DNA from 2 places in the Cellulomonas sp. plas2 genome. Region 2 is predicted to be linked to the other one. Evidence: riboswitches for the same ligand, from Rfam matches in the RefSeq annotation. Region 2 holds a riboswitch; the other holds the start of a gene.
What was found. A riboswitch is a leader RNA that binds a small molecule or an ion and turns the genes downstream of it on or off. The one in region 2 is predicted to bind thiamine pyrophosphate.
Positions count from the first base shown of each region.

Region 1: it holds a riboswitch for thiamine pyrophosphate, as region 2 does, so the genes downstream of both, AC2TDM_RS13770 (YkoF family thiamine/hydroxymethylpyrimidine-binding protein) here and AC2TDM_RS16150 (thiamine ABC transporter substrate-binding protein) in region 2, are expected to answer to the same signal.

Region 1 covers NZ_CM170155.1:3,093,199-3,097,604, reverse strand. Annotated here, with positions in the region: gene AC2TDM_RS13775 (ECF transporter S component) at 1-548, opposite strand, end outside; gene AC2TDM_RS13770 (YkoF family thiamine/hydroxymethylpyrimidine-binding protein) at 545-1,315, opposite strand; TPP riboswitch at 1,365-1,470, opposite strand; gene AC2TDM_RS13765 (dihydrofolate reductase family protein) at 1,582-2,205, opposite strand; gene AC2TDM_RS13760 (hypothetical protein) at 2,525-3,667, shown strand; gene AC2TDM_RS13755 (MOSC domain-containing protein) at 3,736-4,284, opposite strand; gene AC2TDM_RS13750 (hypothetical protein) at 4,277-4,406, opposite strand, start outside.
Region 2 covers NZ_CM170155.1:3,636,037-3,640,442, reverse strand. Annotated here, with positions in the region: gene AC2TDM_RS16170 (MrpF/PhaF family protein) at 1-302, shown strand, start outside; gene mnhG (monovalent cation/H(+) antiporter subunit G) at 299-763, shown strand; gene AC2TDM_RS16160 (hypothetical protein) at 857-1,285, shown strand; gene AC2TDM_RS16155 (DUF4235 domain-containing protein) at 1,358-1,648, opposite strand; TPP riboswitch at 1,774-1,903, shown strand; gene AC2TDM_RS16150 (thiamine ABC transporter substrate-binding protein) at 2,001-3,137, shown strand; gene AC2TDM_RS16145 (ABC transporter permease) at 3,232-4,406, shown strand, end outside.

The DNA.
Region 1 (4,406 bases), 540 kb from region 2:
ACGAGCACCTTGGCCAGCAGCCCGCCGAGCACGAGGCCGCTGGCCACCTGCAGGCCGAACCGCAGGAGCAGCAGGTCCTGCCCGTACCATCCGGCGCGGAAGGCCGAGAAGAAGAACACGAGCCCGGCGCCGCACAGCCCCGACAGCGCGAAGGTGGCCCAGCCGAACCGCCGGTAGCGGGTGAGCGCGAACGGCAGCTCGCTGCCCACGCCCTGCAGCAGCGCGGACACGACGAGCAGCGGCCCGACCGGCGAGCCGAGGAAGACGACCTCGACGACGGAGGCGAGCACCTCGGCCAGGACGCCGGCACCGGGCCGCCGCACGATCGCCACGGCGAGCGGCGCCGCGAGCAGCCAGCCGCCGAGCAGCAGGTGCTGCGCGAGGTCGCCGGCCGGGCCCATGGCGATGCTCAGGCCGTTCCAGCCCTGGACGAGCGCCCAGTAGGCGAACCCGAAGACGACGCCGAGGACGACGACGAGCACGAGCTCGCGCAGCGACCAGGACCCGCGGCGGGCGCCGGTCGGGGTGGGGGCGGAGGTGGCGGTCACCGGTCGGCCCCCGTCGTGGTGGTGGCCGTCGTGCTGGCGGCGGTCGTCGTCGGCGAGCCGAGGGAGACCGTGAGGTGCGTGACGACGTGCGGGACGTGCGCGCCGACCTGCGCCCACGCGTCGGCGGCGGTGGCGAGGACGTCGGCGAGGTCGCCCGAGAGGCGGGTGGCGTAGTGCGCCGCCCCGGTCGCGGTGCCGCGGTCGCGGGCGGCGGCGATGGCGGCCTCGATGTGGACCATGTGGTCGCCGACGGGTCCGTCGGCGCTGCCGCTGTGGACGCCGCCCTCGTCGAGCAGCGGGTAGAGCGACCACTGCGCGACGGCGGGCACTCCGGTCGGGGCGAGCCGCACGGGCGGCGTGGTGGGCAGGCCGGTGACCGTCAGGTCGCACGTCACCTCGCCGGGGCAGCCGCGAGAGAGCAGCGCGTGCGCGACGACGTGCCCGCCGCCGGTGCGCCGGTGAGCGGCGGTGAGGATGCCGGCGAGGTAGGCGACGAGGCGCTCCTCGGCGGGCGTCTCGCGGGCGCCGACGTAGGTGCTGACATCGTCGGTCTCCAGGACGAGACCGTCGGTGAGGCCGGCGGCGGCCGCGTCGTCGAGCGCGCCAAGGATGACCTCGACGAACCGGTCGGTGTGCGGGTGCAGGCTGAACCGCATCCCGATGCCGAGGGTCTGCGGGGTGGCGTCGGTGCTGGCGGTGCCGGTGGTCGTGCTGGTCGCGCCCGTGGCGTCCGGCACGGGCCGGCGCTCGGTCGTGGTGGTGCTCATGGCGGTCCCCTTCGGGCCCGTGGGTACGTCGAGACCACCTCGACGCGCGTCGAGGTGGTGCCCTGCTCCCTACGCCGGTACGAACCGGATCAGGTTCACGGGTCTGCGGACCGTCCGCACTCTCAGCGCTCCTCAGCGCTCCCCGGGGGTGCGCCGACCGTAGCGGATCGCCACCGCCGAACGCACGCCCCGGTGCTCGTGAGCAGAGCGGCAGACCCGGCGGACTGCCGCTCCTCCCTGGCGCCCCGTGGGGCGGTCGTGACCCGTCAGCGGGGGTCGTCGCCGGCGCCCGGCACCTTGTCGGTCACGTCCTCGTAGGCCTGCGCGCCGGGGAGCTCCGCGGGGGCGTAGCAGAGACGGACGACGCCGGTGGGGAAGACGTCGGACCGCAGCAGGCGGAGCGGCTGGATGTCCTCGCCCTCGTCGAACAGGCGCTCACCGTGCCGTGCGGCGACGGGGTGGACGAGCAGGCGCAGCTCGTCGAGCAGGCCGGCGGCGAGCAGCTGCCGGACCACGGAGATCGACCCGGGGACGAGGACCTTGCCGACCGCGGGGTCGTCCTTGAGCGCGCGGGCCGCGGCGACGACGTCGGGGGCGGCCTCGACGTTGCGCCAGCCGAGGTCGCCGCTGCCGCGGGTCGCCACGACCTTCCGGGTGTCGCCGAGCTGGGTGGCGAACCCCGCGTCCTCACCGCCGGCGGCCTCCCGTTCCGGCCAGGCGCCGGCGAAGCTGTCGTAGGTGACGCGGCCGAGGAGCAGGACGTCGACGTCCTCGTAGTCCTCGCCGACCGCCGCGCCCATGCGGTCGTCGAAGTAGGGGAAGTGCCAGGCGGGGTCGATCTCGACGACCCCGTCGAGGGCGCTGAACAGGGTGCTGACGATCGTGGCCACGCAGGTCCTCCTCGGACGGTCGCGTCCGCCGGGTGCGGGTGCTTCAGGGGTGCAGACCCGGAGACGGGCCCGGAGTCATCGGCCGTCGGTGGGGCTCGTGGGCCCGCGTCGCAGCGCGCGGACGGGTGGTCCCGCGCCAGGCTTCACCCGCTGCGGTCACACCCTCCGGCACCCGGCCGATGATCTGATGGTGACCGTGCTGCCGCCCCACCCGTCGTCCCCGCCCACGACGGGCGCCGACGTGTGGTCGGCAGACCCCGTCACAGGCGCGGCCACGGGTGGTCCCGGGCGGCCTCGTCGGCGTCGCGGGGCGGGCGCGATGGCGGGACTCGTCGTCGCCGCGGGGGCGCTGGGGGCGGCGGTGTGGCTCACCGGCGCGGGTGGCGCCGGCACGGACGGGCTCGTCCAGGCGCTGCCGTCGGGCGCGGTGCGGGACCTCGTCGAGGACCTGGTGCCGACGGGGGCCGTCGCGGTCCCCGCGCCCTCCGCGGAGGTCGCGGCGCTGGCCGACGAGGCGCACCTGTCGACCGAGGGGCGCGAGCTGTTCGTCGCCGCGCGACCGGAGCTGCTGGACGCGGCGACCTTCGTCGGGCGGCGCAGCGACGGCACCGGGACGGATCCGGGCGCGGATCCCGGGGCCCCGAGCGGGGTGGCGGTCGGCTGCTACCAGCGCGGCGCGCAGGACTCGATCGTGCTGTACCGGCCGGCGGACGAGCGGCTGCGGGGGTCCGTCGTCGAGACCGCTGCCCACGAGACGCTGCACGCGGGCTGGGAACGGCTCGGCGACGAGGAGCGTGCGCGCCTGGTGCCGCTGCTGGAGGCGGCGCTCGCCGCCGTGCCGGCGGAGGACCGCCTGCACGCGCAGCTCGCCGGCTCGGTCGGGGACCGTCCCGAGAGCCGGCCGACGGAGCTGTTCGCCTACCTCGGCATGCAGGCGTGGCGCGAGGGCGGCCTCGACCCCGCGCTCGAGGCGGCCTGGGGGCGGTTCGTCGAGGACCGGGCCGCGCTCGTCGGGGTGCACGCGGCGTGGCGCGGGGCGTTGGACGCGACGGCCGCGGAGATCCGCTCGGCGTCGGACGCCCTCGTCGCACGGGAGGGCGCGGACGCGCAGGCGCGGGCGCTGTACGAGCGGGACGCGGCGTCGCGCGACGTGTACCGCGAGGCCTGGACCGCGAAGTCCGCGGAGGTGGCGGCGATGGGAGCGGCCGAGCGGGACGGGCTGCTGCTGTCCTGGACGTGGTGGGACGGCACGGAGCTGCCGATGGCGCCGGCCGAGGACACGCTCGCCACCGCGGCGGATCTGCTCGCACGCGACGACGCCGCGCTGCCGCCGCGCCTCGCGGCCCTGGAGGCGGCGGAGGCGGCGACGGCGGCCGAGCGGGCGCGCGTCGAGGCGCTGGCCGCGGACCTCACGGCGTTGCAGGTGCAGCTCGACCCGGTGCAGGCGGCGGCGGGGGGCTGAGGGCCGCCGCGCTCGTCGGGGACCCCGCTCGTCGCGGCGTCGCGCTCGTCGGGCGGCGGGCGCGGCTGTCAGACGGGTCCGAGCGGCACGGGGGTCCCGGGCGGGCGCTCGACGACGATCGTGTCGTCCGCCTGCACGGGGCCGCCGGCGACGACCACCGCCATCACACCGGCGCGGCGGACCACGCCCCCGTCCGCGTCGCGTCCGACGAGGCGCGCCATGAGGCCGGGCGCGAGGCCGTCGATCTGCCGGCAGGGGGACCGCAGACCGGTCAGCCGGACCGCCGCCGTGCCGCCGAGGTGCAGCACCGTGCCCGTGGGCAGGGCCAGGAGGTCGACGCCGCGGGTGGTCACGTTCTCGCCGAGCCCGCCCGGGTCGACGGCCCAGCGCTCGGCGGCGACCTCGGCGAGCAGCTCCTGGGCCAGGAGGTGCACCTGGCGGAGGTTGGGGCGCTCGGGGTGGTAACGCTTGTCGTGCCGGTGCTGGACCGTCACGCCGGCGTGCGCGTCGCCCTCGACGCCCCAGCCCTCGACGAGGTCGATGCTGCCCGTCGTGGGCTTGCTGAAGCCGTGCCGGGCGGACCGGCTGACGGCGACGACGGTCGCGCGCTCAGTCATGGGCGTGCCGGCCGAGCGCGTCCACGACGTGGGCGTCGCCGGTGAAGGGACGCAGGGACGGCGGCGCCGGGAGGGGCAGGACGGTGCGGCGCGTCGGCACGTCGACCGCGCCGTGGTCGTCC
Region 2 (4,406 bases):
GCTCGGTGACGATCGCGCGCTTCGCGTACCTCGAGCCCGAGGGCGAGGGGCGTGTGCGCACGAAGGAGGAGATCGCCGCGGAGGCGCTGGAGCGGGAGCACCAGGAGGCGCTGGCCCTCGAGCGCGAGCGCTCGGGCGCGAGGAGCCGCGAGGACCGCGACGCGTCCGACGAGGGCCCGTCGGACGAGACCCGCCACGCCGACGAGCACGCCGACGAGCACGCCGACGAGCACGCCGACGAGCACGGCGCGCACGCCGCACCGGAGGAGCACGGCGGCGGCGCCGAGGGGGAGGTCCGGTGAGCGCCTGGGAGACGACGGCGGACGTCGCCTCGGCGGTGCTGCTCCTCGCGGGCGCGCTGCTCGCGCTCGTCGCGGGCGTCGGCGCCGTGCGCTTCCCCGACCTGCTGTCCCGCATGCACGCCGCGACCAAGCCGCAGACGCTCGGCATGGTCCTCGTGCTGCTCGGCCTGGCCCTGCGGCTGCGGACGGGTCTCGTCGTCTGGGCCCTCGTCCTGGTCGCGGTCTTCCAGATGCTCACGGCCCCCGTGGCCGCGCACCTGCTCGGCCGCGCCGGCTACCGCACGGGCAAGGTCCCCCACGACACCCTCGTCGTCGACGAGCTCACGGCCGACCTCGACGAGGCCGAGCGCGAGGCGCAGGCCCTCGACGACCAGGACGAGCGCGGCGACGCCCGCCGCACCCGCGACCGCCAGGACGACGACCCCCACGACGACCCGCGCCCGGCTGCCCGGCGCGGGTAGCCGGGCCTCGTGCGCGACTGCTTCTGACCGCCGCACGCCGTCACGGGCACGAGGTCCGGGGTCGCAGGCGGGGCGGCCCGCTAGCGTGCCCGCGTGCGCATCACCACGCCCTCCGGGAAGTTCTTCTACTTCCTGCTGGCCGGCCTCGCGGCGGCGCTGCTCCTGGCGGTGCTGCTGACGACGTCCGGCCAGGGTGCGTCGGCTCCGGCCGTCGTCGCGCTGCAGCTCCTCGTCGTCGGGGTGGCCGTGCGTACCTTCCGGGACCCGGCGGCGGAGGCGGTCGCGCCGCCGCGACCGTGGTGGCTGACGGGCCGACCGCTGTCCGGCCTCGTGTGGGGGGCGCTGCTGCTCGCCCAGGCCGTCCAGCTCGCCGTCACGGCGCCAGGACCCGACGGGACCGGCGCCGCGGTGCGCCTGCTGACCGCCACGACGAACGGCGTCCTCGGCGTGCTGTTCCTGCGCTCGTCCCTGCGCCTGCGGGCGCGGCCGGAGCTCTGGGCGGACGGCCGACCGGATCGCTGACCGGGTGGTGGCGCCCGAGCGGGCACGGCGACGGCCCGCACCCGGTCGGGGTCCGGGCCGTCGGGCCGGTCCTCAGCGCTTGGGCAGTGGCGGGCGGGCGGCGCGCACACGGCCCGAGATGCGGGCGGTGCCGCGCGTCGCGACAGCGCGCGAGAGGTAGGCGACCGCACCCGTGACGGCGGCGGCGAGCAACGCCTCCGACAGCTTGATGTCCGGGTCCTTCGTGGCCGGGTCGGGCGGCGCGTGGCCGGTCGCCTTCGTCCAGACGGCGGCCAGCACCTTGCGCGCGACCCAGGCGGTGCCGAGGGCCGTCACCATCCCGATGACCTTCGCGGTCGTCGACTCGGACTCGTCGTCCGCCATCACGTCTCCTCGTGCTCGTCGGGTGCTCGTCGAGAGATCTCGCCGGTCAACCTAGCGGGGCGCGCGCCCGCCCGCCCGTGCGAGGACGGCGTGCGCGGGCCGGGTCGGGCGCGGTCTATGCTCGCCCCGAACGACAGGGGAGCGTCCGCCCCCCGGCCCTCCGGCCGGTGTGCGGGACGCTGAGAGTGCGGATCTCCGCAGACCCTCGCACCTGATCCGGTTCGCACCGGCGTAGGGAGTCGGGCTTCTCAGTCCTCGTGGTCGTCGGCGTCGTCCGGCCCGTGGTCCACGGGACGTGCGCGGCCGGCGCGCCGCGGCGACCCCCTCCTGCACCCTCGAGGAGGAGCACCACGTGAGCACCACCCTGACCGCATGGACCAGCAGGCGCGGCAGCCGGCGCGTCGTCGCCGGCCTGTCGGCGGCCGCCCTGTCCGTCTCCGCCCTGGCCGCGTGCTCGGCCGTGGGTGCCGGATCCTCGTCGTCCGACGAGGGTTCCGCCACCGCTGACGCGTCCGGCGGGGCCACCGGCACCGTCACCCTCGTCACCCACGAGTCCTTCGCCCTGTCCGAGGGGTTGCTCGAGGACTTCACCGCGCAGACCGGGCTGGAGGTCGAGGTCCTGCAGCAGGGCGACGCCGGTGCGCTGACGAACCAGCTGGTGCTGACCAAGGACGCGCCGCTGGGCGACCTCGTCTTCGGCATCGACAACACGTTCGCCTCCCGCGCGCTGGACGAGGGGGTCGTCGAGCCCGCGGAGCTGTCCGCGGCGGCGCTCGCGGACGCGCAGGAGTACGCGGTGGAGGGCGACGACGAGGGCGCCCTGACGGCGGTCGACTACAGCGACGTGTGCCTCAACGTCGACCGCGCCTGGTTCACGGAGAAGAGCCTGGCTGAGCCGACGACCCTGGAGGACCTCACGAAGCCCGAGTACCGGGACCTCACCGTGGTCCCGAGCGCGGTCTCCTCGTCGCCCGGGCTGGCGTTCCTGCTGACGACGGTCGCGGCGTTCGGAGAGGACGGCTGGGCGGACTACTGGCAGGCCCTGACCGACAACGGCCTGCGGGTCGTCGACGGCTGGTCCGACGCGTACTACACCGACTTCAGCGGGGGCGGCGGCGGGGGCGAGCGGCCGATCGTGCTCTCGTACGCCTCGTCCATCCCCTTCACGGTGCCCGAGGGCGGCGACGAGCCGACGACCGCCGCCCTGCTGGACACCTGCTTCCGCCAGGTCGAGTACGCCGGCGTGCTGGCCGGGGCCGAGAACCCCGAGGGCGCCGCGCAGCTCCTCGACTTCCTGCTCTCCGACGAGGTGCAGGCCGACGTGCCCACGTCGATGTACGTGTACCCGGTGAGCACCGCCGTGGAGCTGCCGGAGGAGTGGGCGCGCTGGGCGCCCCTGGCCGAGCAGCCGTTCGAGGTGCCCGCCGCGGACGTCGAGGCGCACCGCGAGGAGTGGCTGCAGCGCTGGACCGACGTCGTGACCGGCTGAGCGGACGCGTCCGGTGACCCTGCGCGAGGAGACCGCCGCCCCGCCGCTGCCGGCCGGCGTCCCCTCGGCGACCCCGCCGGCCGGGCTCCGTCCCGTGCCGGCGGGCGCCGCGCGCGGGAGGTCGGCGCAGGGGCGCGGGCCGCGGCCGTCCCCCGCGCAGGTGCTCGGCTGGACGGTGGCGGTGCTCGTGCCGCTCGTCGTGCTCGGGCTGTTCTTCGCGTGGCCCGTGGTCGCGACGGTGACCCGCGGGTTCGTCGCCGACGGCGCCCTGGACCTGTCGGGCTTCGGCGACGTCTTCGCCCGGCCCCGCACCTGGCGGGTCGTCGGGCAGACGCTGCTGCAGGCGTCGCTGGCCACCGTGGTCGCCGTGGGGCTCGGCGTGCCGGGCGCGTACGTGCTGCACCGGTGCCGGTTCCCCGGGCGGGACCTGGTCCGGGCGCTGGTGACCGTGCCGTTCGTGCTGCCCACGGTCGTGGTCGGCGTGGCGTTCCGGTCGCTGCTCGTCGAGGGCGGGCCGCTGGGGTTCCTCGGGTGGGACGGGTCGCTGGCGGGGATCGTCGCGGCGCTCGTGTTCTTCAACTACGCGGTGGTCGTGCGGACCGTGGGCGGGACGTGGGCGCAGCTCGACGAGCGGCCCGCGCAGGCGGCGCGCTCGCTGGGCGCCTCGCCCGGGCGGGTGCTGCGGACGGTGACGCTGCCGGCGCTGGCGCCCGCGATCGCGTCCGCGGCGTCGCTCGTGTTCCTGTTCTGCGCCACGTCCTTCGGGACCGTGCTGGTGCTCGGGGGGCTGCGGCACGGGACGGTGGAGACCGAGATCTGGATCCAGACCGTGCAGCTGCTGGACCTGCGGGCCGCGGCGGTCCTGTCGGTGGTGCAGCTCGTGCTCGTGGCGTCGGTGCTGCTCGTCGCCGGGCGGCTGCGGGCGCGGCGGGAGCGGGCGCTGCCGCTGGGGACGCGGCGGGCGTCGGAGCGGGTGCTGCGGCTGCGGCGGGTGCCGGGGACGCCGCGCGGCGAGGGACGCGGGGGGGACCTGGCGGCCTTCGTCGTGACGGCGCTGACCGTCGTGGCGCTGGCCGTCCCGCTGGTCAACCTCGTCGTGCGGTCCCTGCGGGTGGGCGAGGGCTGGGGGCTCGCCCATTACCGGGCGCTGGCACGACGCGCCGACGGGATGCCGGTGAGCGTGCTCGACGCGACCGTGACCTCCGTGCGGGCGGCGCTCGACGCGACCGTGCTGGCGCTGGTGGTGGGGGTGCTCGTCGCGCTCGTGCT